One region of the Clostridium carnis genome, then DNA from elsewhere that is predicted to be linked to it. Evidence: predicted binding sites of a transcription regulator. Region 1 holds the regulator's gene; the other holds the start of a gene.
The links. Region 1 encodes HrcA, which represses chaperone genes, less so after heat shock. Its sites were predicted from a motif close to TGTTAGCACTCNNNNNNNNNGAGTGCTAACA; they were not measured.
Positions count from the first base shown of each region.

Region 2: a site for HrcA is predicted at 2,341-2,371, ahead of groES (co-chaperone GroES). Genes of this name have one in related genera too.

Region 1 covers NZ_BAAHYS010000001.1:2,249,005-2,265,739, forward strand. Annotated here, with positions in the region: gene spoVAE (stage V sporulation protein AE) at 1-122, shown strand, start outside; gene ACYQ1T_RS10865 (P-type ATPase actuator domain-containing protein) at 254-2,755, shown strand; gene ACYQ1T_RS10870 (ComEC/Rec2 family competence protein) at 2,763-4,460, shown strand; gene holA (DNA polymerase III subunit delta) at 4,476-5,507, shown strand; gene rpsT (30S ribosomal protein S20) at 5,556-5,819, opposite strand; gene gpr (GPR endopeptidase) at 5,994-6,968, shown strand; gene ACYQ1T_RS10890 (stage II sporulation protein P) at 7,035-8,138, shown strand; gene ACYQ1T_RS10895 (hypothetical protein) at 8,213-8,890, shown strand; gene lepA (translation elongation factor 4) at 9,006-10,811, shown strand; gene ACYQ1T_RS10905 (patatin-like phospholipase family protein) at 10,870-11,781, opposite strand; gene ACYQ1T_RS10910 (hypothetical protein) at 11,960-12,229, shown strand; gene hemW (radical SAM family heme chaperone HemW) at 12,348-13,487, shown strand; gene hrcA (heat-inducible transcriptional repressor HrcA) at 13,681-14,712, shown strand; gene grpE (nucleotide exchange factor GrpE) at 14,732-15,346, shown strand; gene dnaK (molecular chaperone DnaK) at 15,414-16,735, shown strand, end outside.
Region 2 covers NZ_BAAHYS010000001.1:1,716,018-1,732,752, forward strand. Annotated here, with positions in the region: gene ACYQ1T_RS08200 (4Fe-4S dicluster domain-containing protein) at 1-1,461, shown strand, start outside; gene ACYQ1T_RS08205 (TVP38/TMEM64 family protein) at 1,489-2,190, shown strand; gene groES (co-chaperone GroES) at 2,421-2,705, shown strand; gene groL (chaperonin GroEL) at 2,720-4,345, shown strand; gene ACYQ1T_RS08220 (prepilin-type N-terminal cleavage/methylation domain-containing protein) at 4,549-4,959, shown strand; gene ACYQ1T_RS08225 (prepilin peptidase) at 5,054-5,806, shown strand; gene ACYQ1T_RS08230 (GspE/PulE family protein) at 5,925-7,616, shown strand; gene ACYQ1T_RS08235 (type II secretion system F family protein) at 7,633-8,835, shown strand; gene ACYQ1T_RS08240 (prepilin-type N-terminal cleavage/methylation domain-containing protein) at 8,882-9,295, shown strand; gene pilM (type IV pilus assembly protein PilM) at 9,378-10,553, shown strand; gene ACYQ1T_RS08250 (PilN domain-containing protein) at 10,565-11,113, shown strand; gene ACYQ1T_RS08255 (hypothetical protein) at 11,115-12,353, shown strand; gene ACYQ1T_RS08260 (type IV pilus modification PilV family protein) at 12,362-13,243, shown strand; gene ACYQ1T_RS08265 (hypothetical protein) at 13,257-15,395, shown strand; gene ACYQ1T_RS08270 (PilW family protein) at 15,407-15,982, shown strand; gene ACYQ1T_RS08275 (VWA domain-containing protein) at 16,023-16,735, shown strand, end outside.

The DNA of each region.
Region 1 (16,735 bases):
ATGAACAAGGACTTTTAGGAGCTTTTGTTGGAGGTATAACTTCCACAGCAGGTGGAGTAACAGCAGCTATATTCTTTGGATATATTATGGCAGTTATTTTTAATCCTAAAACAAAATCTTAAAAAAAATTTAATTAATGTTTTGATATTTTAAGCCTGACAATTTATACTATAAAATGTCAGGTTTTTTAGTTATAATAAAAGATATATTATAATTTAAATTAAATTATAAAATCGTGGGAGAAGGTGAACCAATGAGGGACTATTATAGTAACACTTGGGTTAAAGTAGTAGATTTACTTGGTAGTAGTATTAACAAAGGATTATATGAATATGATTGTGAAATAAGGAGAACACAATACGGGGATAACAGAATTTGTCTACCTTATAGTGGAGGAAAGCTTAATATTTTAAAGGGACTATTAAAGCAAAAGTATATTTATTTTATTTTAACTATAATTATTTTATTTGCTATAAGGGGTTTTAATTCATTAGCAATTATTACAGGGTTATTATTAATTTTAAGTGTAAGCTTTAAAATATATTTTGAAATAGTTAAAGAAAAAGAGGTTGAAATATTACAAAATCTAAATACTTCACAAGTTTTAGTTCTTAGAGAAGGTATTGAAAGACTTATAGAAGCTGAGGAATTGGTAAAAGGAGATATTGTTTATTTTAGAAAGAATTCTTTTATATCAGCAGATATAAGAATAATAGAAAGTAAAGATCTTAAAGTAGATGAAAGAAGTATAACAGGAGATAGTTTTTTAAAGGATAAATATGAGACTAAAGTTAGTGGATATGTAGGTTCTATAGGAGATATAAATAATATGCTCTTTAGAGGATCCATAATTAAAGATGGACAAGGTAAAGGGATTGTAGTTGAAACAGGAAATAACACTCAATTAGGTAAATTGCTTAGAGTTATAAATACTGTAAATGTAAAAAAACATACTATGATTCAAAGGGTAGAAAATATAGCGTCAAAGGTTGGAATTTGTTTAATACTAACTCAAGTTATTTTAGGTTTAATATTACCTGAAAAGCTAATAAGTAAAGAAGCTATATTTGCATATGGAATATTTTCTATTTTATCCATTTGTACTCCTATAATAATTTTAGAATATGTTAAGATTATAAAGGGCAGATTTAAAGATGAAAATATAGAAATAATAAACTTTTCAACTATAGATTTAGTAAAGGATGTTAAAGTAATGTTCTTAGATAAGGTAGGAACATTAACAAAAAATGAACTTTATGTAGAAAAGGTATATACTAATGAAGAAATTATAGGGGCTAATAAGCTTGATGTTAATGATATAAATGTTAAAAGATTACTTGATATATCTATATTGTGTAATAATGCAAAATATAATAATGATAGTAAATGGTCTAAAGGCGATATGTTTGAAATTGCATATGTTAAATTTGGACTAGAAAAATCATTATTTAAAGGAACTATAGAAAGTAAAAATAAAAGAAAATTTGAAATGCCACGAGATACAAATAGAAAATTAATAACTACAGTAAATAAAAATAGAAAAGGATATAGAGCAAATACAAGAGGAAACTTAGATAGCATTTTAGAAGTTTCAACTCATGTATTAGTAAATGGTATTGAACGTGAATTAACAAATGAGGATATATTAAAAATAAAAATGGCAGATATGAATTTCTCAAGAGAAGGTCTTGTTACAGAAGCCTTAGCCTATAGAAGCTTTAATTATGAACCATCAGAACAAGAAAACATAGAAAGTAATTTAGTATTTGTTGGTTTAATAGCATTAGAAAATCCATTTGTAGAAGGTATAACAGAAGAAATAGAAGAATTAATGGGAAATAAAGTATTACCTATAATATTTACAGATGATAATAAAATTACGGGAGAAGTTTTAGGTAGAAAGCTTAACCTAATATCTTCATCAGAAGAAGTTATTTCAGGAATAGAATTAAGTTATTTAAGTGAAGAGGAGTTTTGTAAAGTTATTTCAAAAACAAGAGTTTTTTGTAGACTAACACCAGAACTAAAAACTAAAATAGTATCACTATTTAATAAAGATGGTTTTAAAGTAGCCGTTGAGGGAGAAACTTTAGGAGATTTACCACTTGTAAGTTTGGCACAAGTAGGAATTGTAAAAGGAAAAGCATCATCTTTATTAAAAAGAAGTGGAGATATATACACAAACGAAAGTGCAGTAAAGGCTTTTATTAAATTATTAAAAGAAAATATTGAAATGGATAAAAGTATTGTACAAGGTATTACTATTTATGTATTAGTAATGTTATCACAAATATTTGCTCTTAATTTTCATTATTTATTTACAGAATCAATATTATTTAATGAATATACAACGATGGTTATGAACTTTTTATTACTAACACCAATAATATTATTAAATATGTGTTTTGGAAAAGAAGAATCTAGTAAAAAATCTATTATTAGAGGTGCTTTATTTATTTCAATTCCAATAATAGGTATATTCTTAGTTAAGGATCATTATGAATTTATAGCATGCGCATTAATTGGAGGTATATCATTACTTACAACTATTATAAATTGTAGAATATCTTATAGAAGCTTTAATAATGGTGTAAGACTTTTATTTATAGCAATTATAATATATGGGGTAGCGTTAGCTCTTATTGGTTTTATGACCTCAGTAGTTTATTCACAATTATTAGGAATACTAATAGGTGGACTTTTATTAAGTTTTATAGTAGGAGATATAATTATTAAAAAATGGCAAGAATCCTAAAGAGGTGATGCCATTGCTTAAAGAAAAAGAGCTAAATTTAATGTCCTATATTTTAGGAAGTGTTATTTTAGCAAGTATTAGTTTTAATATTATTTTTAAATATAAATGGCTAGCATTAATAATTGCTAGCTGTTTTTTTATATTTATTTATTATAAAAGTAGTTTATTTATAACTTTTATAACTATATTAATATTTTTAGTTTCAATTACAAATAATATTTTTTATTATAAATATATACCTAATAATATTGAAGAAATAAAGGTTACATCATTAAATTTTTATGGTGGAATTGGTGAAGTTCAAGGAAGAAAGGTATATTTAGCTGGAAAAATTAAAAATTTAAATATAGGAGAAAAAATATTAGTAACTGGAGAGTTTGAGAAAAATACTAAAATAACTAAAGGTATTATAGGAAATTATAAAATAAACACTATAGAAAAGAAATTTGAAGGTATAAGTAGAAAATTATATAAAATAAGAGAAGATATTTTTTATAAAATAAAAGAAAAATTAGGATGGCGTAGAGGTTCATTAGTTTCATCCATAGCTTTTGGATATACAGAATTTTTAGATATAGAAGATAAAAATGAAATGAAAAATTTAGGGGTTTTACATGCTATAGCAGTATCAGGAATGCATATGGCTTTAGTATATTTGGTTCTTAAAAAGATATTTGGATCAAAGTTGGCGCCTTTTATTGCGTTTTTTTACGTAATATTTACAGGTGCATCAGTATCAACTATTAGAGCATATATAATGCTATTATGCACTAGTATGGCAATGCCATTAAAAAGAAATTACAATCCAATTTCATCCTTATCTTTAGCGGGAACAATTTTAATATTTATGAAACCATACTGTATTTTTGAGGTTGGATTTCAATTAACATTTATGGCTACCTTAGGCATAATTTTATTTAATAAAGCTTTAAATAAAAAACTATATAAATTACCTAAGTATATAAGGGAATCTCTTTCTATATGTATTTCTGCACAAATTTTTACATTGCCAGTTCTTATAATTTATTTTAAGGAGTTTTCTTTAGGATTTATATTAGGAAACTTAGTTATATCACCTATTATAAGTTTAATTATAATACTTGGAAATTTATTAGTATTAACATTTAAAATACCATTTATATTTAATTATCTTTGTTTTATAGTCCACTATTGTACAGTACTAATAGATATATTTACAAATTGGATTATGAATATAATGCCAGAAATAATATATGTAAATGAGAGTTTAGCATTTTTATATTTATCAATAATTATGGCATATTATTTTTATAAAAAAGGTTATAAAAAATTTATCTATTTTCCATATATAATGCTTATATATGTGATAATTGTTATATATAGCCCTATTCCTAAAATTGAATACTATAAAGATGGAGGAATACTTTTATCCTATAGAGGAGACAGAGTTTTGGTAAAAACTAAAAGTAAAGCAAATTTAGAGAAACTTGAAAGAATATCCTTAGCTACAAATACTTATAAAGAGATAGAAAAAATTAAAATAAATAAGTATATAAATATAAAGAAAAGTGGAAAAGATTTTATACTAAATACAAATGGAAAGTTATATTCATTAAAGGTATCCTCTTTTGAGAAAAAAGAAGATGAATATGATATAATAGATTTTAATAACGGAAGTTTTGATAAAATATTAATACTTAAGAATAAAGTTTTAAGGCTAGACTAAGGAGGCTTTACTATTTTGATTAATTTCGATTTGTTGGAAAATCAAGTTAAAAAAAATGAAATAAAAAATTCGTATATTTTTTGTGGATTAGATGAAGAATTAATAAAAGAAGGTATAAATTTACTTGTAGATAAAGTTGTAGATAAAAGCTTTCAAGATCTTAATTATATTAAATTAGATGGAATGACTACAACCTTTGAAGACATATTAAATGCATGTGAAACTATGCCTTTTATGGGAGATAAAAAAGTTGTAGTTGTATATAGAGCAGATTTTCTAAAGGAAAAGACAGATAGCTCAGGTACAAAGATTTATACAGAAATTAATAAATATCTTAAAGATATGCCGCCATATACAATATTAATAATGTACTATCTTTTCAATGATAAAAGAGATACACCAAAGAAAAATAAAAAACTTAATAATTTAGATAAGATATCTACTGTAGTTCATTTCGATAAATTAAAAAGAGATAGATATGAGAAAAAAATAGAAGAATTATTTAAATTACAAGGTAAATCAATAGGAAAAATAGAAATTAAGTACTTTGTAGAAAAAGTTCAAAATAACTTTGATGTAATAAAAAGAGAAGTAGATAAGCTTATATCTTATACAAATGGAAGAGAAATAAAAAGAAGTGATATTGATAAATTAATTCCAAATTCAAGTGAAGATGATATATTCGACTTAATAGATTTAATATCTCAAAGAAAAGCAGAACGTGCTATAGATTTAATGGATCAATTGCTTTTTAAGGCAGACCAACATATGCTTATTATAACTAATATAGAAAATAACTTTAAAAGATTATATGAAATAAAAATATTAATGTCAAAAGGGAAAAGAGCAGATGATATTGCAAGTAAATTTAAATTACCTACGTTTATTTGTGAAAAGCTTATGAGACAATGTGATAAATTTACAATAAAACAATTACAAGAACTTTTAAAATTATGTTTAGAAACTGAAAGAAAAATAAAGTCATCAGGAGTAGATAAACAAACAGAAATGGAACTTATGCTTTTTAAGACATTTATGATTAAGTAAAATTATGTAAAATAATAGCCGGTCCAATTGGACCGGCTTCTTATTTGATTACGCCATAGCGTTTAATTTTGCAGCTAATCTTGATTTCTTTCTAGCTACCATGTTCTTGTGACATACTCCTTTTTGAGCAGCCATATCTAAAGACTTAACAGCCTTAGGGAAAAGAACCTTAGCTTCTTCTGCATTATTTGAAGCAACAGCAGCTTCAAACTTCTTTATAGCAGTCTTTAAAGCTGATTTGATCATTCTGTTTTGAGCAGTTTTAGCTTCTGTAACTTTAATTCTCTTTTTTGCTGATTTAATGTTTGCCATTTCTAATTCACCCCCTTAAAATTTTATAGGGCCTCTCTGCAGCTTTGGGGAAATCTGCGTTCGAGTTCGTTTTTAACATACTAGATTATAACACTGAAAGTTTGTAAGTTCAAGTATTAAATTAAAACATTAAGGAAAAATAAGAGGGATGGAAGAATTTTTGGAGGGATTTTTATGATAAATGTAAGAACAGACTTAGCAATTGAAGCTAAAGATATGTACACAAAAGAAAATAAAAGAGAATTAGATGGAGTTATTGTAGATGAAGAAGTAGAAGGTGAAATAAAAATTACAACAGTAACTATAGAAAGTGATGAAGCAGGAAAAGAACTTGGAAAGCCTAAGGGAAATTATATAACAATAGACTTTCCAGAGTTTACTCATTATGATGGAGAATCAATGGATAATGTAGCTAAGGTTATGGATAATGTATTAAAAAGATTAGTTGATATTTCAGAAGAAAAAACAGCTTTAGTAGTAGGACTTGGAAACTGGAAAGTAACACCAGATGCATTAGGACCAAAGGTTACAGAAAAAATAATGGTTACAAGACATCTAAAGACAGTAATGCCCGATGCTATTGATGATTCTGTTAGACCAGTTTGTTGTATTGCTCCAGGGGTTTTAGGAGTAACAGGAATAGAAACAGGAGAAATAGTAAAATCTTTAGTAGATAAAATAAAACCTGATTTAGTTATTTGCATAGATGCACTTGGATCTAGAAAATTAGAAAGAGTAAATAGAACAATACAAATAAGTGATACAGGAATATCACCAGGAGCAGGTGTTGGAAATCATAGGATGAAAATAAATGAGGAGTCCTTAGGTGTTAAAGTTATAGCTATAGGAGTTCCAACTGTTGTTCATGCATCAACAATTGCAAATGATACAATAGATTTATTATTAGATGAACTTATAGGAAAAGCTGAAACAGGAAAAGAATTTTATAATATGCTAAAGTCAGTAGATAAAGTTGAAAAAAGTAATTTAATTAATGAAATATTAAATCCATTTGTAGGAGATTTAATGGTTACACCAAAAGATGTTGATGCAGTAATAGAATCATTAGCTAAAATAATTGCAAATGGAATCAATATGGCAATTCAACCAAACCTAGATATGGAAGATATAAATAAATTTATGAATTAAATTAAAAATAGATTAATAATTATGTAACTTCTCTAATATACATAGATAGAGTAAGGGGGAATTATCGTGTATCAATTAAGAGAAGGAATTAATAGTAGACAACAAAGAAAAATAAGCAGAGGAAAATCCAAGGCAAACATACCTGGGGTTGGAGTTGGATATATAATGATTATAGCTTTAATAGTTGTGTTTTTTTCAAGAGCTATAGGAGTAATTAATAGGCATAGTGAACGAGGTGGATATGCATATGTTCAATTGTTAAACATCGGTATGCCAATAGTAAAAGAGCAAACATATAATGAGGAAAATTATATGGAAAATAAATTATCATTAAAAACTATAATATCAGAAGCTCTAGGTGTTGGAAATATAAATGCTTATGGAATTATAGGAAAGGAAATAAGTTTCTTTAGAGATGAATCTCTTAATAACTCTATAATTAGTAAACATATACCTAGTTTAAAACCATTTAATTTAAATGATAATAGTATTGCAAAGGTTACCCCAGAGGAATTAGCTGAATTAAATAAGGTAAGCGCTGCATATGACCCTTCATTAAAAAAGGCATTAGATAATTCCAAACCAGAAATATTACTTTATCATACACATACAACAGAAAACTACTCAGAATCTAAAAAAGATACAACAGATAGTAACTTTAATGTTGTTGGTGTTGGAGATGTGCTTACAAAGGAACTTGAAGAAGGGTATGGAATATCAGTTATACATGATAAAACTAACCATAGTGTTGTTTATAATAACAGTTACGCAAGGTCAAATGAAACAGTTAAAAGTTATTTAGATAAGTATGGAGACTTTAAGCTTATAATAGATTTGCATAGAGATGGTTCAGAAAATAAAAATGCAGTTACAGCTAATTTAAATGGGCAAGATTTAGCAAAGATGATGTTTGTTACAGCTGAAAATAGTCAAAAATATTCAGCAAATAAGGCTTTAGCAGATAAATTATATGGAATAGGGAAATCACTATTTCCAGACCTTATAAAGCCTACTTATATTTATGAGTATGGACAGTTATCAATTAATAGTGGCTTAAGTGATGGAGCGTTATTAATTGAAGTTGGAGCAAATATAAATACAGCACAAGAAGCGAAACTTACTGCAAAATATATAGCAAGAATATTAGCAGAGCATTTAAATAGACAGTAAAAATTAACTTAAGTGAATAAAATTTCATGAAGTGAGCATCCTTATAGGTAGAAAAAATACTAGGGGGTGCTCATTTGTTAAATAAAAAAATAATAATAGCAACAATAGGTTTTGCATTAATAATAGCAATAGGTCTTGTTCAAATTAATATAATAAATACTAAAGCTTTGTCACCAATAGGAACTGGAGAAGATAATTATGAGCTTGTAAAGGAAGAGTTTGGAGCAGATTTTGAAGAATTTATAAAAGATGATGCTTCAATTAAAATTTATAAATCAAATGATGAAAATAAAGATACAACTATAAGAATAAATGATAAAGAATTTAGAGTAGATAAGGAAAATCCAATAGTAGAAAAGGTTTTTGCAATAGGAAATAGTATATCTGGAGGATTTAATAGTATAAAGGATAAAATAGAAGGTAAACTAAAAGAGAAAAAAGATACTTCAAATAACGAGAATGAAAATTATGAAAATGAGACATCTAATGAAAATAATAACTCTCAAAATGAAAAGTCAAAAGAACAAGACTCAAAAAAGGAAAATCTAGAAAATAAAGAGCCACAAAGTGAAGCTTTAGAAAATAAAGAATTACAAAAAGAAGATTTCAAAAAAGATTCAAAGGATAAAACTAAAAGTAATGATTCTCAAAATAAAAAAGCAAATACAGAACTTGATAGTATAGTAGATGATTTTTTAAATAATAAAAATTCAAATACAGAAAAGAAAGAATGGGTTAACCCTGCAGAATAATAAAAGTTTCACTTTATATTGACATCTAATGTGGTTTCTGTGATATAATTTAGCTGATTTAATTATAATGGGGGTGAAGTGACTATTAATCAAATAAGATTAGTAGTTTATATATATGAAAAGTAATAGACAAGAATATATTAGAAATTTTTCAATAGTCGCACATATAGATCATGGTAAATCAACCCTAGCGGATAGATTATTAGAAGCTACAGGAACTCTTACTCAAAGAGAGATGGAAGAGCAAATTCTTGATAACATGGAAATTGAGAAAGAAAGAGGAATTACAATAAAGTCTCAAGCTGCAAGACTTATATATAGAAGAGCAGATGGAGAAGAGTACATATTAAATTTAATAGATACTCCAGGACACGTAGACTTTACTTATGAGGTTTCAAGAAGTTTAGCTGCCTGTGAAGGAGCTGTATTAGTAGTAGATGCAACTCAAGGAGTTCAAGCCCAAACTTTAGCAAACTGCTACTTAGCATTAAATAATGATTTAGAAATAGCACCAGTTATAAATAAAGTTGATTTACAATCAGCAAGACCGGATGAAGTAAAACAAGAAATAGAAGATATTATAGGAATTGAAGCACATGATGCACCTATGATTTCAGCTAAAACAGGTTTAAATATTGGAGATGTTTTAGAAACAATAGTTGAAAAGGTTCCAGCTCCAAAAGGAGATGAAGAAGGCCCACTTAAAGCTTTAATATTTGATTCATACTATGATAGTTATAAAGGTGTTGTTTCATATGTAAGAATTATAGATGGTGTTGTAAAACAAGGAACTAAAATTAAATTAATGGCTACAAATAAAGTTTATGAAGTTACAGAAGTAGGTGTATTTACTCCAAAACTTTTACCAATAGGAGAATTAAGAGCTGGAGATGTTGGATATATAGCAGCTTCCATTAAAAATGTAAGAGATGCAAGAGTTGGTGATACTATTACTGAAGCTGATAGACCAACAGAATGTGCACTTGAAGGATATAAGCCTGCTATACCAATGGTTTATTCAGGTATATATCCAGTTGATGGAGCTAAATACCAAGAATTAAAAGATGCATTAGAAAAACTACAAATAAATGATGCAGCGTTAAGCTTTGAACCAGAAACATCGATAGCTTTAGGATTTGGATTTAGATGTGGTTTCTTAGGGTTATTACATATGGAAATAATCCAAGAAAGAATTGAAAGAGAATTTAATTTAGATATTATAACAACTGCTCCATCTGTTATTTATAAAGTAATAAAAACTAATGGAGAAGTGATTGAACTTACAAATCCAACAAACCTTCCAGAACCTACAGAAATAGATTATATGGAAGAACCAGTAGTTAAAGGAAGTATAATTGCACCATCAGATTATGTAGGAGCTGTTATGGAACTTTGTCAAGAAAGAAGAGGTATCTTTATTGACATGCAATATTTAGAAGAAACTAGAGTTTCTATAAATTATGATATTCCTTTAAATGAAATAGTATATGATTTCTTTGATACTTTAAAATCAAGAACTAGAGGATATGCTTCATTAGATTATGAGTTTAAAGGATATACAAGAACAGAACTTGTTAAGCTTGATATTATGTTAAATGGAGATGTAGTTGATGCTTTATCAATGATAGTTCCAAGAGAAAGAGCATATGACAAGGGAAGAGGAATAGCGGAAAAGCTTAAGGAAATAATACCACGTCAAATGTTTGAAGTTCCAATTCAAGCAGCTGTAGGGTCAAAGATTATAGCTAGAGAAACAGTTAAGGCTATGAGAAAAGACGTTCTTGCAAAATGTTATGGTGGAGATATTTCAAGAAAGAAGAAACTTCTTGAAAAGCAAAAAGAAGGAAAGAAGAGAATGAGACAAGTGGGATCAGTAGAAATACCACAAGAAGCATTTATGGCAGTACTTAAGGTAGATTAATAAAAAAGGTTAAGCTAAGTAAATTGGCTTAACCTTTTTATATACCTAAAATGGAAATTTAATTAATAAATTTTTCTTCTATAAATTCATATAATAAATTCAAATCAACATTTTTTGCAATTTCTTTTAAATAAGGAACTAGTTTATAGTTATCCATTTCAATAAATTTAGAAACTTTAGGATTAATTCTAAAATAATTATCTTTTAAAAATTCACGGCAATACATATCTTCTAAATTACACATACCATCCATTACTAATGATAAAAATGGAGAACGCATTTTAGCAAAAGGATGAAATGACCATTGGGCAATTCCCCAGTTATCTGTTTTTCCAGTAATTTTATCTGGGGAATCTCCAGTTCCTATTGAAAGAAGTTTAATTTGAGATGAGTAATTAATATAACTTATTGAATTAATTGAAGAAAATACAGCAGAGGCAGTAGGAGAATTAGCTACTACACCACCATCTATAAAATTTTTATATGATGGAAAAAATGTAGGGGCAGCAGAACTAGCTAAAGCAATATCTACAACCTTAAAATCAATAGTTGGATTAGTGGTAAGATTATTAATAAATACCGGTTCCCAAGAATCTTTACTAAATCCATTTATAGAAAATGTAGGAATAAAAACATATTTATTTAAATCCTTCAAAGTTAACTCATCAGTAAAATTTTCGGTAAGGATATTGTGAAGATTTTTGTTTGAAAATTTAGGTCTAAATAAATTAAATCGTGATGGTGAGAAAATTTCTTTAGTAACTGTATAACTATAAAGGTTATCTAAATATTCTACAGACATATTATTAGCTAAGGCAAGAGCTATAATTGAACCTGTTGAAGTACCTGCAAATAAATCAACTTCATTTAGAAAATTAGGATATCTTCTGCAAATCCGTTTTAAAATTCCTACAGATAAGGCTCCTTTTACCCCACCACCATCAAAGGATAGTATTTTAAAAGTTTTCAAAAAAATAACACTCCTTAATATAGATATATAAGCATTTTATTCAAAAAAAAGATTATTGATATAAAAATTAACCTATATTTAAAAAAGTTCTTTACTTAATAAATATAATTGTAATTAAATGGAGCCTTACTAAATATATATTAAATGTAAAATTATTTTTGAAAAGGTGGGGAATTTTATGTTAGAAGCAAGATTAAGAGATGTAAAAACTAGAGGAAGATCTTTAAGAAATGCTGGATATACTACTGGAACTTTAAAAAGAAAAAATGGAGAAGTTCAATTAATATCAGTTTTAGGATATAAATTAGAAACTTATCTATTAAGAAATGGATTGAATTCAAATATGGAAATAAATTTTAATGGAGAAACTTTAAATACAAAAATATTTAGTGTTCAAAGAGATGTTATTAAGCATAATGTAATAAATTTAGATTTAATTGAAATTTAATATATTGCTAAGCTAAAGGGAATAATATTGTTTTATTCCCTTTAGTTATATAAAATTTTAGGTTATTATATATGGTAATAATCTTATAAAATATAAGATAAAGAAAGTGAGATAAAAAATGAAATTAAAAAAAGAAGTAGCACTTTATATACATATACCTTTTTGTAAACAAAAATGTTTTTACTGTGATTTTCCATCTTATGCATCCTTAGATTATCTTATGGATGATTATGTAGATGCATTATGCGATGAAATTGAAAATAAAGGTAAAGATTATTTAATTAGAAGCATATTTATTGGTGGTGGTACTCCATCATATTTAAACAAGCATCAAATAAAAAAAGTATTAACTTCATTATCTAAGCTTACTTTAGGAAAAGATATAGAATTTTCCATGGAATGTAATCCAGGAGCTTTAGAAGAAGATAAGCTAAAGATAATGCTTGAAAATGGTGTAAATAGAATAAGTATGGGACTTCAAGCTGTGCAAAATAATTTTTTAAAAGATATTGGAAGAATTCATACATTTAAAGATTTTGAAGAAAATTTTAAATTAGCAAGAAAAGTTGGATTTAAAAATATAAATGTTGATTTAATGTTTGGATTACCAAATCAAAAACTAGAACATTGGAAAGAATCATTAGAGAAAATTTCAAAATTAGGTCCAGAACATATATCAGCATATAGTTTAATAATAGAAGAGGGAACTTGCTTCTATAAAATGTGGGATGAAGATAAGCTAAACTTACCATTAGAAGATGATGAAAGAGAAATGTATTCAGTTACTAAAAGTATTTTAAAAAAATATGGATATAATCAATATGAAATATCGAATTATTCCAAGAGTGGATATGAATGTTTACATAATAAAATTTATTGGAAATGTGAAGAATATCTAGGTCTAGGATCAGCATCCAGTTCTTTTATAAATGGGTATAGATATAAAAATATTGACAACGTAAAAAACTATATAGATAAAATAAATAAAAAAGAAAGTGTTGAAGAAAATATAACATTAAATTCATTAGAGGATAATATGGAAGAATTTATGTTTATGGGCCTTAGATTAATAGAAGGAATAAATATTAAAGAATTTAAATCAAGATTTGGAATTGATATTACAAGTATATATGGTGAGATTATAGATAAAAATATAAAGTGTGGATTACTAGAGAAAAAAGAATATAATTTAAGACTAACAGAAAAGGGAATTGAAATATCTAATACTGTAATGAGTGAGTTTATATTAGATAAATAATAAAAATTAATATAAAAGAAAAAAAGAGTTATTGTAAGAAATTAAGAGAAAGTATAGGTTATTTTTTATTAATTGGCAAATATAAAAAAATTTAAATGCTAATGAAATTGACAAAAAAACCTAGAAGGAATATATTGATATTGTAGTCATTAGCACTCGACAATAATGAGTGCTAACAGATAGAGGTGATGTTATGGCTATTGATGAAAGAAAAATTAGAATATTGCAGGCTATCATTAATGACTATATCATGACAGGTGAGCCAGTAGGTTCTAGAACAATAGCAAAAAGATATGACTTAGGAGTTGGATCAGCCACAATAAGAAATGAAATGGCAGATCTAGAGGAGATGGGTTATTTAGAACAACCCCATACATCAGCAGGAAGAATACCTTCTAATAAAGGGTATAGATTATATGTAGATAAGTTAATGGAAACTGAAAAATTAAGTAAAGAAGAAGAACTTAAAATTAAAGAGTACATTATTAATTCTGCAATGTATGAAGTAGACAAAATAGTTAAACAGGCATGCTCGTTATTGTCAGAACTAACCAACTTAACATCTATAGTTCAAACTCCATCAGTAAAAAAAAGCTACATAAAATCAGTTCAGTTATTAGTAATTGATAATCATAATTTAGTATCAGTGATAGTAGCAGATAGTGGAGTTATTAAAAATCATAGAATTAGAGTAACTGAAATGCCAGGAATGGAGACTCTTCAAAGGATAAATCAAGTTTTAAATATGAGACTTAAGAATTTAACCATAGAAGAAATAAATCTAGAAGTAATTAGTAATTTAAAATCTGAATTAACTGGGTTTGATGAGTTGTTTAATGCAATTTTACCAGCATTATACGAAACATTAAAAGAAGCAAATCATTCAGATATACTAGTAGAAGGAACAACAAATATTTTCAATTACCCTGAGTACAATAATATCGAAAGGGCAAAAGAAATATTATCTTTAATAAATGATAAAGATTCCTTAATTGAACTTTTAGAGCCACAAGGAGATATTACTATTAGAATAGGGGAAGAAAATTATTTCCCTGAAGCTAAGGAATGCTCCATAATTTCAGCAGAATACTCTTTAGATGGAAGACCAATAGGAACTATAGGCTTAATTGGACCTAAAAGAATAAATTATTCAAAGGTAATAACAATAATGGGTCAGGTTATGAAAGAGTTAAATAAAAGCCTTAGAAATCAAAGCATAGAATAAAAAGAGATGAGGTGTTGTTATGGAAGATAACAAGGAGTTTAAAGAAGAAGTAGTAGACGATACAAAAAACTGTGAAGCTCCAGAAGAGGTTTTAGAAGAAGAAATTTCTGAAGAAACTAATGAAGACCAAATAGAGGGTGAAAAAGAAGAAGAAAATGAAGAGGAGGCGAATCCTCTGAAAATAATGAGAAAAATTAAAGACGAAAATAAAAAGTTAAGTAATGAAAATGAGGCTTTAAAGGATAGATTATTAAGACTTACAGCTGAATATGAAAATTACAGAAAAAGAACAGCTAAAGAAAAAGAAGGTATATATACAGATGCCTGTACAGATGTTTTAAAGGAAATGTTACCTGTTTTAGATAACCTAGAAAGAGCTCTTTTAGCAGATGGAAATATAGATGATGTTAAAAAGGGAATAGAAATGACAATAAAAGGCGTTTCAGGATCTTTTGAAAAGTTAGGTGTTGAAGAAATAGAAGCTTCTGGTGAATTTGATCCAAATCTTCATCAAGCAGTAATGCATATTGAAGATGAAAGTTTAGGTGCAAATGCTATTGCTGAAGTATTCCAAAAGGGATATAAAAGAGGCGATAAAGTTATAAGATATACAGTGGTTAAGGTAGCAAATTAATTGAGCTACAAATCAATAAAATTTATAAATAAATTAAAAATGATAGAGATTTAGGAGGAAATATATTATGGGAAAAATTATAGGAATTGATTTAGGAACAACAAATTCATGTGTTGCAGTTATGGAAGGTGGAGAACCAGTTGTAATTAGTAACTCAGAAGGAGCAAGAACTACTCCATCAGTAGTTTCATTCCAAGCTAATGGAGAAAGATTAGTAGGTCAAGTAGCTAAAAGACAAGCGATCACTAATCCAGATAAAACAATAATTTCAATAAAAAGACATATGGGAACTAACTACAAAGTTACAATAGATGGAAAAGATCACTCACCACAACAAATATCAGCTATGGTACTTCAAAAAATCAAAGCTGATGCTGAAAGCTACTTAGGTGAACCAGTAACTCAAGCAGTTATAACTGTTCCAGCTTATTTTAATGATTCAGAAAGACAAGCGACTAAAGATGCTGGTAGAATAGCAGGATTAGAAGTATTAAGAATAATAAATGAACCAACAGCTGCTGCTTTAGCTTATGGTTTAGATAAAATGGATACAAACCAAAAGATATTTGTATATGACTTAGGTGGTGGTACATTCGACGTATCTATCCTTGAACTTGGAGATGGAGTATTCGAAGTATTATCAACAAATGGAGATACAAAGCTTGGTGGAGATGACTTTGATGAAAAGATTATGCACTACATCGCTGATACATTTAAAGCAGAAAATGGAATAGACTTAAGAAATGATAAAATGGCACTTCAAAGATTAAAAGAAGCTGCTGAAAAGGCTAAGATAGAATTATCATCATCAACACAAACAAATATTAACTTACCATTTATTACTGCTGATGCAACAGGTCCAAAGCATATTGATATGAACTTAACTAGAGCTAAATTCAATGAAATAACTCATGACTTAGTTCAAAGATCAATTGAACCAATGAAAAAAGCTTTAGCAGATGCTAACCTTTCATTAAGTGATATTGATAAGGTAATATTAGTTGGTGGATCAACAAGAATTCCAGCTGTTCAAGAAGCTGTTAAAAACTTTACAGGAAAAGAACCATCAAAGGGAGTTAACCCAGATGAATGTGTTGCAGTAGGTGCTGCTATACAAGCAGGTGTATTAACAGGAGAAGTTAAAGACGTATTATTATTAGACGTTACTCCATTAACACTTGGAATTGAAACTTTAGGTGGAGTTGCTACACCTCTTATTGAAAGAAATACTACAATTCCTGCAAAGAAGAGCCAAACATTCTCAACTGCAGCAGATGGTCAAACATCAGTTGAAATACACATAGTACAAGGTGAAAGACAAATGGCTGCTGATAACAAGACTTTAGGTAGATTTACTTTATCAGGTATTGCTCCAGCACCAAGAGGAAT
Region 2 (16,735 bases), 530 kb from region 1:
TTAACTGAGGTAGCTAAACTAGCAAAGGAAAATAGATTAACTACGGAAGAGATAGAAAAAATTCCATATGAAATAATTAAGGGCGATAAAGCTATGTACAGATGTTGCGTTTATAAAGAAAGAGCAATTGTACTAGAAAGAGCAAAGCTTGCATCAGGTTATTTAGCAAATGGAGATAATATTGATGATGAGTTCGTAGATATTAAAGAAGATGATCAAATAATATATGTAATAGAAGCTGCATGTGATAGATGTCCTATAAATAAATATAGTGTTACAGATTCCTGCAGAAATTGTTTAGCACATAAGTGTCATGAAGCATGTAATTTTGGAGCAATAACTTATGTTGCAGGAAGAGCATATATAAATCAAGAATTATGTAAAGAATGTGGGATGTGTAAAAAAGCATGTCCGTATGATGCTATAGCAGAAGTTATGAGACCATGTAAGAGATCATGTCCTACTGGTGCTTTAGATATAAATCAAGATGATAGAAGAGCAATTATAAAAGAAGAAAAGTGCGTAAATTGTGGAAGCTGTATGACAGCATGTCCTTTTGGAGCTATATCAGATAAAAGCTTAATAGTTCCAGTAGCTAAGAGATTAGCAAGAGGAAGAAAAATGTATGCTGTAGTTGCACCTGCTATTACAGGACAATTTGGAATGAAAACTTCTTATGGAAAAATAAAAAATGCAATTAAAAATCTAGGTTTTGTAGATATGGTAGAAGCAGCATGTGGTGCTGATGCTGTCACAGTGCATGAAAGTAATGAATTTGGGGAAAGAATAGAAAATGGAGATTCATATATGACAAATTCATGCTGTCCAGGATTCTTAAGTTATATTGAAAAAATATTCCCATCAGAAGTAGAAAGAGTTTCAGGAACAGTTTCTCCAATGGTAGCAACAGCAAGATTCATAAAGCATAATGATCCAGATGCAAAGGTTGTATTTATTGGGCCATGTACTGCAAAGAAAAGTGAAGCAGTAAGAGAATCTATTAAAGATGCAGTAGATTATGTATTAACTTTTGAAGAGTTACTTGCATTGTTTAGTGCTTTTGAAATAGATATAGAAAAATGTGAAGACACTGTTGTAGATGATGCATCAATATTTGGAAGAGGCTTTGGTGCACATGGAGGCTTAACAGCTGCAATAGAAAACTATGTAAGAAGTAAATGTTTAGAGGTTGACTTTAAACCAGTAAAAGTATGTGGAGGAACTGAGATAAAGAAAGCTATGACAATGGCTAAAATAGGAAAGCTTCAAGGTAATTTTATTGAAGGTATGATGTGTGAAGGTGGATGTATAAATGGAGCCGGAACTGTAGCAACACCTATTAAAGCAAAAGTACCATTTAATAAAATAAATTCAGGAGCTACTAGAAAAGCTGTTGTAGATAATGATAAACTAAAAGAGTATAATAATGTTAATTTAGAAAGAGAGAACAAAGAAGAATAAATAAATTTAAGAACAGGCGGTGTATAAATGGAAAAAATAAAAAAATTATTAGTAGATCATAAATTTAAAATTTTAGCAGTATTAGGTGTAGCTATACTCATTGCCTGTCTTTATGATTATAAAGTACAGTATGCAGAATTTTTTAGAAATCCAGAAAAGATAAAAACACTTATATTAAGTTATGGAAACTATTCATTTTTAGCTTATATAGGTCTACAAATATTACAAATAATAGTTTTCTTTATACCAGGAGAATTAGTACAAATTGCAGCGGGATATATATTTGGTTCTTTGTGGGGATTTGTACTATCATTTATAGGGATAGCCATAGGAAGTGCTTTGTCATTTATGGCGGCAAGAGTACTAGGAAAAAGATTTGTTGAAAAAATGGTTTTTAAAGATGATAAGTGGATTTTTAGAAAAATAGAAGAAATGAAAAAGAATAAAAAGCAGTTTAAGGAGTTAGTATTTATAATGTATCTAATTCCAGGAATACCAAAGGATATATTAGGATACATATGTGGTGTTACGACACTTAGTTTGAAAGAATTTTTAATTATATCAATGATAGGAAGAACTCCTGCATTATTTATATCATGTTTTTTCGGAGATAAAATATCTAAGGATAATGCTCTTATGTTAATAATAATAGGTATATTATGTTGTTTGATATTCTTAATAAGCATTTTAAAAGGAAAGAAATTTATTTCAGACTATGGTAAGAGATAAGGTGCAATCACAAATGATTGTACCTTTAATTTTAAGAAATCATGAGAAATAAGAGATTAATTAGATTTAATTGGTAATATTTATTATATATGAGGTAATAATATATTAAGTAGTATTTGAAAAAATTTTCTTGAAATATTATCATAAAATTGTTAGCACTTGATAAAGATGAGTGCTAAAATATAAAATATAGTAATAAATTAAATAATATATATTTAGGAGGGGTTTTTATGAATATTAAGCCACTAGCGGATAGGGTAGTCATAAAAAAATTAGAAGCAGAAGAAACTACTAAAAGTGGAATAGTTTTAACAGGAACAGCAAAAGAAAGACCACAGGAAGCTGAAGTTGTTGCAGTTGGACCAGGAGCCATAGTAGATGGTAAGAGGATAGCTATGGAAGTTAAGGTTGGAGATAAGGTGCTTTATTCAAAGTATGCTGGAAGTGAAGTTAAGGTTTCAGGTAAAGAATATACTATATTAAAGCAAGATGATATATTAGCAATAGTTGAATAGGGGAGGAAAGAATTATGGCAAAAATACTTAAGTTTGGAGAAGATGCAAGAAGATCTATGCAAATAGGTGTAGATAAGTTAGCAGATACAGTTAAGGTTACTTTAGGACCAAAGGGAAGAAATGTTGTACTTGATAAAAAATTTGGTGCACCTCTTATAACAAATGATGGTGTTTCAATTGCAAGAGAAATAGAGTTAGAAGATCCATATGAAAACATGGGAGCTCAATTAGTAAAGGAAGTTGCAACAAAAACTAATGATGTTGCAGGGGATGGTACTACAACAGCAACTCTTTTAGCTCAAGCTATTATAAGAGAAGGTCTTAAGAATGTAACAGCTGGAGCAAATCCAATGTTAATTAGAAATGGTATAAGAAAAGCTGTAGATAAGGCAGTTGAAGAAATACAAGGGATTTCTAAGCCAATAGCAGGTAAAGAAGATATTTCAAGAGTAGCTGCTATATCAGCTGCTGATGAAGAAATAGGAAAGTTAATAGCAGATGCTATGGAAAAAGTAGGAAATGAAGGGGTTATAACAGTTGAAGAATCTAAGTCAATGGGTACTGAACTAGATGTAGTTGAAGGTATGCAATTTGATAGAGGATATGTATCAGCTTACATGGTAACAGATACAGAAAAAATGGAAGCAGTTTTAGATAATCCATTAATACTTATAACTGATAAAAAAATAACTAATATACAAGAAATACTTCCAATCTTAGAACAAATAGTTCAAGCAGGTAGAAAACTACTTATAATAGCTGAAGATATTGAAGGCGAAGCTATGGCTACATTAGTAGTTAATAAGTTAAGAGGTACATTTACTTGTGTAGCTGTAAAGGCACCAGGCTTTGGTGATAGAAGAAAAGAAATGCTTCAAGATATTGCTATTCTAACAGGCGGTACAGTTATTGCAGAAGAATTAGGAATAGATATTAAAGAAGTTGGAATAGAAATGTTAGGACAATGCGAAAGCGTTAAAATAACTAAAGAAAATACTACTATAGTTAATGGTAGAGGAGATTCTGCTACTATTAAAGATAGAGTTAATCAAATAAAAACTCAAATAGAAGAATCAACTTCAGATTTTGATAAAGAAAAACTAACAGAAAGATTAGCGAAGCTTGCAGGTGGAGTAGCAGTAGTAAAGGTTGGTGCTGCTACAGAAACAGAGTTAAAGGAAAGAAAGCTTAGAATAGAAGATGCTTTAGCTGCTACTAAAGCTGCTGTTGAAGAAGGAATAGTGCCAGGTGGTGGAACTGCTTATGTAAATGTTATTAATGAAGTTGCAAAGTTAACTTCAGATGTTCCAGATACTCAAGTAGGTATAAATATTATAGTAAGAGCATTAGAAGAACCAATGAGACAAATAGCATCTAATGCAGGAGTTGAAGGTTCTGTTATAATAGAAAATGTTAAAAATAGTGAAGCAGGCATGGGATATGATGCACTTCATGGAAACTATACAAATATGATTAAAGCAGGAATCGTTGACCCAACTAAGGTTACAAGATCAGCACTTCAAAATGCTGCATCTGTAGCATCAACATTCCTTACTACAGAAGCTGCTGTAGCTGATATACCACAAAAAGAAGCTCCAATGCCAGGTGCACCAGGCATGGGAATGGATGGAATGTATTAAAAAATAGTTTTATAAAGCCCTGTTAAATAGAAGCAGTTAGAGAACTGTTAGAAAATCTATTTAACAGGGCAATTTTTTATTTAACTCTATTATAATTACTGGAAATAATATAGAATAATAAAGTGAATATAAAACTATGTAAAAGGTAAGAATTTCAATAGTTAAATTATTTAAGTAAATTTTTATGGGGAGTTGAATTAAAGGTGAGTGGTAAAAAAAATAGAAAAGCTAAGAAATATGGCTTTACTATTGTGGAGTTAATATCTGTAATAGCTATAATAGGGATTTTAGCAGGAATATTAATTCCAAATGTAACTAGTTATATGAGAGACAGCAAAAAGGTAGAGGTTAAGAGTCAAGCAAGAGAATTAGTAGTTGCTGTAGAGGCTATACGTTTTAAAAACTCAGTTTCTATTTCTGATGATGAAACTATTGCTTCAATAAAAAGTGAAGGAAATTCTCAAAAAATATCCGAGATTAATCATTATATTGGGAATATAGATGATTTGCAAAAAATATTTAACTTGAAAATAAGTGATGCTAAAAAAGTTGTTTCAGGAAGTCATGACTTTGAAATAAATGGTTCAGGTGAATATTTAGGGTTAATAGAGTAATAAAAAATATAATTATATTAAGCCAAGATTGCTTTTAATCTTGGCTTAAATATTAATAATGTATTGGAAAAAATTGAAAAATGGAGGAAGATTAATGAGTATATTAGTATTAATTTTAGGATTATGTATAGGAAGCTTCTTAAATGTTTGTATCTATAGATTAGAAAGAGAAGAGTCTATAGTTTTTCCTGCGTCACATTGTACTAGTTGTATGTATGAACTAAAATGGAAGGATTTAATTCCAGTTATAAGCTATTTAATTTTAAGAGGAAAGTGTAGAAATTGTAATGAAAAAATATCTTTAAAATATCCATTAATTGAAATTTTAAATTCAATTATATATATATTGTTATTTATAAAGTTTGGATTAACTATTACATTTATAAAATTTTGTTTTCTTAGTTCACTATTAATAGTGATAAGTATGATTGATTTTGAAACAAAATATGTATATTCAGCAACTACTATATTTGGAGGTGTAATAGGAGGAACTTTTATATTTATTAATTGGTATATAAATGGAACTTCTATAGTAAATAATATATTAGGTGGTTTATTTGGGTTTGGAATTATCTATTTAATTGTAATATTAACAAAAGGAATGGGGGCAGGAGATGCTGAAATAGCAGGAGTTTGTGGACTGTTTTTAGGTTTAAATGGAATAATTGTAGCATTATTTTTAGCAGTTGTTTTAGGTGGAATAGCTGGAGTAATTATTTTAGTATCAAAATTAAAAAATAAAAAAGATGAAATTGCATTTGGACCATATATAGCAATAGGAACAATTATTACTATTTTCTTTAGTAATGAGATTGTGTCATTTTATGTAAATAGTTTTTTGAAATAATAAAGTAAAATTAAAAAACATCTTGTTGTTGAAAATAAAATATCATTATATTATAGTTAGTATATATCTGTTATAATATGGAAAAAATGAAAATTATATATTAAATAGGAGGGAATTTATGGCCATTGTTCAAAAAAGAAGATTAGGTGATATTCTTGTAATGGCAGGAAAGTTAACCTCATTTCAATTACAAAATGCTTTAAAAACTCAAAAGATGTTAGGAAAAAAACTTGGTGAGGTTTTAATTGAAAATAATATAGTATCAGAGGATGACATAATAGATGCTATTGAAAAGCAAACCGGTATAAAAAAGATAGATTTAAACGATATTAAATTTGATAAAAAGGCTATAAAACTTGTATCTCAAAATCTTTGTAATAAGTATACTTTAATACCATTTGGATTTGAAGGAAACAAAATAAAAGTAGCTTTACAAGACCCATTAAATATATTTGCTATAGATGACGTATCTATATCTACTGGATTAGAGGTTGAATCGTATATTGCTACTAAAAATGATATACAAAGATCTATTGAAGTAAATTATAGTAGCCAAGAAGTAAGCAAAGCTGCTGAAGAATTATTAAAAGAGACATTAGAATCAAAAACAATTACAAATAATATTGAAGAAATAGATGATGTAAAAAATGCACCAGTTGTAAAGATGATAGAACATTTATTTAGAAATTCTGTTGAAATGAGGGCTTCAGATATACATATTGAACCCTATGAAAATGAAATAAGAATTAGATATAGAATAGATGGTGAACTTCAAACAGTAAATGTTTTAGGAATAGAAAGTTTAGCACCATTAGTAACAAGAATAAAAATATTAGCTGGATTAAATATAGCTGAGAAAAGAATATCACAGGATGGAAGAATTATTACGAAAGTAGGTAACAATGACGTAGATTTAAGAGTATCTATTTTGCCAGTTGTAAATGGTGAAAAGGTAGTTATAAGAATATTAAATAGAAGTAGTTATAAAGTAGGAAAAGACAAGCTTGGGTTAAATAAAGACAACTTAGTAAAGCTAGAAAATATAATAGCAAGTCCTCATGGAATAGTTCTTGTAACAGGACCGACAGGTAGTGGTAAATCAACAACCTTATATACAATTCTAAGTGAACTTAACTCACAGAAAGTAAATATAGTAACTGTAGAAGATCCTGTAGAATACACTTTAAATGGAGTGAATCAAGTAAATGTTAATACAAAAGCTGGGGTAACATTTTCAAATGGCTTAAGAAGCATATTAAGACAAGATCCAGATATTATAATGGTTGGTGAAATAAGAGATGATGAAACTGCTAAAATTGCTATTAAAGCAGCGATAACAGGTCATTTAGTGTTAAGTACATTGCATACTAATGATGCACCATCATCAATAACTAGACTTATAGATATGGGAATAGAACCGTATCTAGTTGCAACATCTATATCAGGGGTTATAGCCCAAAGATTAGTTAAAAAGATATGCCCAAATTGTAAAGAAGGTTATATGGCTTCAGAATATGAAAGGTCTATATTAAAAGGTTCAAATGAAGAGGAATTAACTCTTTATAGAGGAAAAGGTTGTGGTCATTGTAATAATACTGGCTACTTAGGAAGAATTGGTATTTATGAAATAATGGAAATTACACGTGAACATAGAGATGCAATTAATGCAACAAGAAATCCAAATGTTCTTAGAGATATATCAGTTAAAAATGGAATGAGTACTTTAGCAGATGAATGTAAAAAGTTAGTTGTTGATGGTGTAACTACATTATCAGAGTTAGCATCAATAACATTGTTAAAGGATATATAGGTGGTGATGGTAAGTAATGAAAAAGTTTAGTTATAGAGCCATGAAACAAGATGGAACTAAAACTAATGGCGAATATGAAGCTAATTCTAGAGATGAAGTTATAAATATGATTACTGTTAATGGATATTATCCATTAAAGGTTGAAGAGGTTTCAGAAGGTACTAAAATAGAACTAAAATTCCTTGAAAAAGTAAAGGTAAAGGATATAGCCATTTTATGTAGACAGCTTTATACAATGTTAGATGCTGGAGTATCTATTAATAGTGCTCTTAATATACTAGCAAATGAAATATCAAATAAAAAGTTAAGAGAAATATTATCAAATGTAGAAGATGACGTTAAAAAAGGAGAAATGCTTTCAGAATCTATGGCTAAGTATAAAGATGTGTTTCCACCTATTTTAATTAGTATGATTGAATCGGGAGAAGTTAGCGGTAACTTAGATGAAATGATGCTTAGAATGTCTATGCATTTTGAGAAGGAAAATAGGCTTAATAATAAAGTAAAGTCAGCTATGACTTATCCTGCTGTATTAAGTGTTGTTGCCGTATCGGCAGTTATGTTTATTATGACTTTTGTAATGCCAACATTTATAGAGATGTTTGAAACTGAAGGTATTAATTTACCTGCGACAACTAGAGTGTTAATGGGGATTAGTGGCTTTCTTAGAAATAATATTTTTTTAATAATTTTATTTCTAATTATTGCTACAATGGGATTTAAATTTTATAAAAGAACTGATAGTGGAATAATAACAATAAGTAAGTTAAAACTTAAGTTTCCGATAATAGGTAAACTAAACAAAAAAATAATAGTTTCGAGATTTACAAGAACACTTTCAACATTACTAGGTGCAGGTGTTTCACTTGTACACGCACTTCCAGTAGTTGCAGGAGTTTTAGATAATAAAATTGCAGAGGAAGTTCTTATGAAAATAAGAGAGAAAGTAGTAAGAGGAGAAACATTAAGTAAAGCTGTAAGGGAAACAGATATATTCCCAGTAATGCTAGCATCTATGGTTAAAATAGGTGAAGAATCAGGTTCATTAGATGATATTTTAAATAAAACAGCAGATTTTTATGATGAAGAAGTTGAACAAGCCATTGTTACAACAACGGCATTAATAGAACCACTATTAATAGTTATTATGGGAATTGTAATAGGGTTTATAGTAATTTCTATTATGCTTCCAATGTTCGATCTTTACACACAACTATAGGTTAAAATTTAATTTTAATATAAATAAAATAATGGGAGGTTTTTTTGTGATTAAAAATTTAACAAAGAAAAAGAAGAAAAAAGGATTTACTCTTATTGAACTTATTATTGTTATTGCAATTATAGCAATATTAGCAGCTATAGCTATTCCCAAATTTGGAGCAGTTAGAGACAGTGCAAATAAAAAAGCTGATATAGCAAATGCAAAAACAATAGCAAATGCAGCAGCAACATTATTAGCTGAAGATGGAAATGCAAAGGTTGCTGGTGAGGTTAAAGATGGAACAGTTGTAGCAGCGTATATTCAAAGTGTACCTACTCCAAAAACATTAGAAGGTAGTTTTTATGTTGATAATAATAGTGGAACTATAAAAGTTTATATAGCTGCAAAGGGATTAACATCTAATATACCAACAACTAATGAAGCATATCCAGATCAAAAAGGAACTGTTGCAAAGTAATTTTATTAGATACAAATATTAAAGTGTATAACGGTAGTATGTTTATACACTTTAATATTAGGTTTAAATAAAGAGGTGAAAAATGAGTAAAGTAGATTTTTCTAAATTAAAAGAATTAGGGAAAATGGATATTAAGGATATAGGTAAGTTATTTAGTAAGTCAAAAAGTGAATCTTTAAGTGTAAAATCGGAAAATTCCATTAAAGAAAAATTTAAAAAATCAAAAAGTGTTGTTGCTATGGATATAGGTTCCAATACTATAAAAATAGTTGTTGGAAAGTACTTTAAAGATAAGCTTAGTATAGCAAAGCTTATTGATTTACCTACTCCAGAGGGAGCTATTATTGATGGTAAGGTATCAAATAAACAGGTATTAGCAGATATGATTCAATTTTCTTTAAAGGACAATGGCATAAGAGTTAAGGATGCTATATGTACAACTAATTCTTCTTTAATTATAAATAGAGATATTGTTATACCAAAGGTTGAAGAAGAGGAAATGGAAACTGTAATAAGATATGAAATACAACAATATTTACCTATAAACTTAGATGATTATATAATTCAGTTTATAGTACTTGATGAAATTATAGATGATGTTGGTGCAAAGCTTAAGGTTAATGTTATTTCTTATCCAGAAAGAATGGCTTATGGTTATTATGAGTTATTAACATCAATAGAGTTAAATCCTTATATTTTAGATGTTACTTATAACTCTTTAAATAAATTAGCTAATTATTCAGAAGGCACTAATGGTGAAGTATTAGGAGGTACTGTTGCTTTTGTTGATATGGGAGCAACCTCTATTAATGTGACTATATTTAAAAATGGTAAGTTGGATTTTACTAGAATGATAAAGTCTGGTGGGGATAATATAGATTATGCCTTAAGCCAAAGCCTAAATATGTCAGCAAAATCAACAGAATCTATAAAGGTTGAAAAGGCAAATTTAATAGATATACAAGATGAAGATGCTATTAATAAAACAATAAAACAAGTAATTGATGATATTTTAGATGAATTAGAGAGAATATTACAATTTTATAGAAATAAAACTGTAGGAAATAATATAGATAAAATATTTATATATGGAGGAAGTTCAAATATAAAAGGAATAGCTCCATATATGGAAGAAAAACTAAATATAGCTATAGAAAAAATAACAGATTTAAAAAATGTAGAAATAGCTTCTAAAGCAATAAATGAAGAACCAATAGGCGAATATTTAAATGCAATAGGATCTATTATAAGACTATAGGGGGAAGATATATGAGAAGAGATATGAACTTTTTTAGCCATTATCAAGGGCAGAAAAAAGAGCAAAAAAATAAAAATATGTATATATATTCCTTATTAGGCTTTCTAGGTGTACTTATAGTAGGAACATTACTTTGGAACTCTATAAGATTATTTTTAGTAGGGAAAAAAATAACAGATTATGAAGCAAAATTAAGTGCACCAGATATACAAGAAAAAATAAAAGAATCTGATGATATAAATGGAAAAACCACGATATTAGAGCAATATAATAAAGGGTTAACATCTATATCAAAAGCGGTAGAAAGTAGAGATATAGTAAAGACAAGATTACTTGATAAAATAAGCTCAACACTTCCAAGTGAAGTAACCTTTAGTAGTATAAATATTACAAATACTGAAATATCAATACAAGCAGTATCAACAAAAAGGTCTGCAATTGGGGAAATAGAATACAATCTAAAGCAATTAGATAATATTCAAGATGTTTATATTGGTGGAATATCAGGGGATGAAAAATATACTTTTGATATAAAATGTGTTTTAAAGGATGTTGAATAATATGAAAGCAAGTAAGAGAGAAAGGTATTTATTAGGATTTTTAGGAACAATACTTATTAGCGTTGTTTATTACCAATTTATTTATACAAAACAGGTTGAGAAACTTAATACAAAAAAATCTGAAAGAGATCAAATTGAAGAGAGATATAATAATATAATGAACTCTGTAAAAACATTAGAAGCTAGAAAAGAAGAACTTAAAGTATTAAATGCTAATATTTTAGATAAATCAAAAAAGTTCTATCCAGATATATTACAGGAAAAAGTAATCTTAGAAATAGACAAGCTATTAAATGATAGTGGTTTAAAAGGAAATATAGCATTTAGTCCAATAGAAGTAGCAGCAGTAGAAAATTTAACATCACCTAAAATAAATAAAACGGAAAGTTCATTAAAGGCTACAGTAGATAAGTATAATAATGGAAACATTGCATCAGATGATGAAAAAAAGGAAGGTTCTAGCACTGAAGATGAAACTTCATTAAATAAAGGAGAAGAAACTTCAACATCACAGCAGCTAAAGGTAGCTATAAATTTTAATGGTAAATATAATGATTTAAAGAAATTTATAGCTTCAGTTGAAGGATATGATAAAAAGATTGTAATGACTAATATAGCTATAACTTCAAAGTCTCAAGATGAGATAAGTGGCACCTTAAATCTTGAGTTCTATGCAATTCCTAAAATAGGTGATAGTGACTTAGAATATTTAAAATGGACTTTAGCTAATGTATATGGAAAAGAAATATTATTTAGTGATGGGCCTGCAAGTGGTGCATATAGCTCTATGGTTGAAGAGAATACAAGAGAAAAGGATATTAATGATTTTGTAATGATGCTTAGAGCTTCAACCTCAGAATTGTCAACATTAACTTTAGGTAAGGCAAAGGATGAATCAAGACAAAGCTATATTTATGGCGATAAGGCAAAGGTTGAAGAAGTGGAGATAGAGTTTAAAGAAGATAATGGCAAATTATATTATAAGTATAAAACATCAGAAGCATTTTATCCAAAGGATAATGGAAGTACAGGAAAAGAATTTACACCAGTTTCTAAAGATATAGTTTTAGAGATATCAAGCGAAAAAAGAGTAGGAAATGATGATTCCTCAGGAATAAAGTTAAAATTAGTTAATAGCACTAAAAAAACAGTTAATGTAATTGTTAAGGATGATGATAGTTCAAATCCTAGAGTAACTATATTAAGTGAAGGTAACACAATAAATGTTACTAAGAAGTAGGTGTTAAGATGAAGCATAAAAGGAAAGCAAAAAAAGGGATGACATTAATAGAGGTAATTATTAGTGTTACCCTTTTATCCATATTAATAATACCTTTATCAGGGTTAGTTATGACTACATTAAAAACAAATAAAATGGCAGAATATAGTCAAAAGGCTACATATATAGGTCAAAGCTTGCTTGAAGAAATAAAATCATATAACGAAATAAAAATAAAAACAGACCCTAAAACAGGAAGTAGTGGATTTTATTTATTAGATAATGATTTTATTAAAAAAGATAATAGTAAAGATACCTTTTCGGGAAACTTTCAAAGAGAATATTTAAATACAGATTTTAATGTCTATGTGTATTTAGAAAAAGATTTAAATTTAAGCTATGAAAGTAAATCTCAAGGGCAAATAGAAAATGAATTAAAGCAGGATTATGAAATAAAGCTTTTAAAGAGTAATAATATAAATGTTAATACTAGCACTGGAAATATAGGAAATGATATTAAAATAGAATTTGATATAAATTCAAATCTAAAAATATTTAATAACAATGATACAAATCCAATTCTTAATTCTACAATTAATGGGACTCCTAAAAATAAAATATTAATATCTTTATCAGAGGACTTTAAAAATATAGAAGAGAATATTGCCTTAAATATAAATATAGATAATAAAAAGGAAGAAAGATTAGATATTTATATAAAGAAAAATAAAAATACAAAGGGAAAAGTAAATATAGCGTCAGTTGGAAAAGGAAATATAAAAGTATATGAAAATATATCAGATACGGAAAAGAATAACATTGGAGATTTATATAAGATAAAGGTAGTTATTAAGAAGGGAAATTCAGTAGTTTTTGAAGGAGAGGCAGCTAATAATATTATCTTTAAATAGGTGGTGATTAAAGATGAAAAGAAGAAAAAAAGGTTCAAGTTTTGTAATAGTAGTTGTTGTTATGGCTATAATCTTTACAACTGCAACAGCTATGATAGGATTAGTAGCAAATGATTATAAAATGAGAATAAATGAAAGTAAAAATTTACAAAATATGTACGGATCAGATTCTGGGTTAGATGTAGTTTATAATATAATCCTTAAAAACTCAGAAACAGCAATATTATTATCTAATGAAAAAATTAAAAATAATATTGCAAATGGAGATATAGATGGGACTTCTTATGATGATATAAATGAAAAGTTTAAAGAATATTTTATTGAATTTCTTGGACAAGACCCTGAAGGTTTAAATCCTAATAAAGAATCCTTACTTGCTAAAGGTATTTTAGGAGGAAGTTACTATAAATTAGCTAAAGATAGTGACATAGAGGGAATAAGTATTATTAAAAACTCTAATTTAAAGTGGACAGAAGTTTCTATTTATGAAGAAACTGAAAAAAAACCTGAAATAGAGATAGAAAAGTATGACGTTGAAAAATTAAATAATAAAATTGAAATTATCGTTAAATCTACTTTCTCTAATTTGCCAGATAGTAATGGTATAGAAAATAAAAAGATAATAGAAGGTAAATATAATGTAGAATCACCAGATTACCAACAGGTTATAGAAAGTGAAAATATAAATAAATATCCTATTTTTGATAAAAAAATTATAACAGCAGATGGAAATTTAAACATGAAGGGAAATATTGATATTAGCGGCGATATATGGGTTAAAGGATATGATGGGAATTTTAATAATAAACCACAGTATGCTTTTGATAAATATATTAATGGAATATCAATAAATAATGGAACTTTTAATTTAAAAGGTAATTTATATACTGCAAATACATTAAAACTTAAAACAGAAGCAAATGTAAATATAAATGGAAATCTATATGCATTAAATTCATATCTTGGACATTCTAATAAAACAGACTATGCAAAGGAAATGCCTAAAAATAATATATTAACTGTAGAAAAAGATTTAATTGTAAATAATGATTTAGCTTTAAACTCTAAATCAAGCACTATAAAAATGAATAACTTTTATGGAATATCAGATAAAACAGAAAGTAATGCTGAGAATATTCAAAAAGCACTTAAATCAAGTAGTATTATAGTTAATGATGTTGATAGTAATTCAAGCATAACCTCAAGTAAGGCTTATATTATGGGTGTTGCTTATATTGATACAAATAGTGATGAAAAGTATCAAACAGGTGAATCAGTAGCTGTTAAAGGAAATTATTTAGCTTATACAGACATATTAGATGGATATGAAAATAGAGTTACATTAAGATACTATAATCCATTACAATTAATAGAAACAATAGATGGTAGTAATGATGCTACTAAAAAAGCTAATTACTTCTCAGAGTATTATAATAATGAACAAAGAAAATCAAAACTAAAAAGTCCTACAATAAACTTAGGAGAAGTTTATGCAACGGGAGCTTATATATCACCAGAAGGTGTTAGAAATTCAACTTCTAATAATGAAAAAGTTGCAGGAGAGATTAAATCACGTAAAAATGAATTTGCTCAAAATGTACTATCAATGGGAGATAATACAGGGGCAGGTACATTGGATGATATTTATATAAATGGTAATGTAGTAAAAACAGTAAAAAATCAAATTAATTTTAATAAAATAAATGAAATCAATAAAGAATCCTTAATAAAGACACAAGGAGAAGTTATATTAAATAACTCAAGTGAACCTAATAAGGAAAGTGAAACTATAGTAATAGATAAAAATAAAATTAAAACTCCTAAAGGAGAGATAGAAGTAAATTATAAAAATGATACAATAAATGCTTTAATAGTAACAAATGGAAATGTAATAATTAAAAGTGGAGTTAAATTTAAAGGAAATATAATAGCAGGAGGAAATGTAACAGTTGAAAATGTGGCTGAGAAAGTTCAGCTTACTTATGATGAGGAATTAACCAACAAAATAATTGCATCTAACTATAATCAAATAAAGGATATTTTCAATGGAGAGCCAAATGGACACATTGTAAAAATAGATGTAAGCAATTCGGTTAATGGTTATGATATATCTAGCATTGTTAAAAGAGGAAGATGGAAAATAATAAAATAGAGGTGGAGTTATTGAAAAAAAAGAAAAAAGGATTTACCTTAATTGAATTAATTATAGCTCTATCTTTAACCGTAGTTATAATGGGTGTAGCATATACATTCTTCTTTTCAAATAATAGAACATTAAATAACACAGAAGCAAATTCAACTTTGCAAATGGACGGAGCTAAAATTCAAGATGAACTTATATCTATTGGAACACAAACAAAAGAGATAATATCAATTGATAATAATGATTCTAGCAAAGTAAATTATAATTATGATATAACTGGAAATAATCATAATAAATTAGATATAAGTGAAATAAAATTAAGGTTTTATGATGATACAATTTATACATTCGAATATAGAAACAATGAATTAAAACTTAAAGATAAAAATAATAATATAAAAATATTATCTACAAATGTAAAAGAATTTAAAATTAGACCATTAGATATTAACATGGTTGATAACAAGAGTAATGCTAGCTTTAAAGAGGCGCCAGGAATAGAGTTTAATATAACTTTAGCTTTAAAAAAGGGATATACAAATATTGAATATCCAGTAAACTGTATAGTTAAGTTTAGAAATAAAAATATTAATTAAATTTAGAACTATAATTTAATTTCTGGAAAGGAGGAAGTAGATGATTAGTAAGAAAAAGGTTGTTATTATAAGTTTAAGTATTTTTATATGCTTTATATCAACACTAGTAGCCTCCAAATATGTTAATGTAAATGCTAGTATTGGAAATAGACCGGATTTTGATATCGAAATTTCCGCACCTGATTCTGCAATGGTTGGTGAAGATATTTTAGTAAGTGGTGTAATAAAGCCAAAACCATTTGAAACAGAAGTACCACCAAAAGAAATTGTTATGGTGCTTGATATATCTGGAAGTATGAGAGATCAGATTACAGGAGTTAGATGTAATAACACGGGATATTGTGAAGAACATAATTCATATTATAGACATTATACAACAAAAATGTATGAACTAAAAAAGGCTGCAAAAAACTTTGTTGAGAAAATGAAAAATGTACCTAATCTTAAAATTGGAATAGTTACATATTCAACAGAGGCCAATATTCAAAAAAGAAATAATTATGCTTTAATACCTGCCGATAAAGTTAATACTTTAAATTCAATTATAGATGGATTAAAAGCAGATGGTGGAACTAATACAGGAGAGGGACTAAGAAAGGCAACATATCTATTAGATAAAAGTAAAGAAAGTAATCCAAATGCTAATAAAACAATAGTATTAATGTCAGATGGAATTCCAACATTTAGAACTGTATATATTGATGATTGGATTATAGATAGAATTTGGGAAAAATACGAATATGGTGGAAGAAA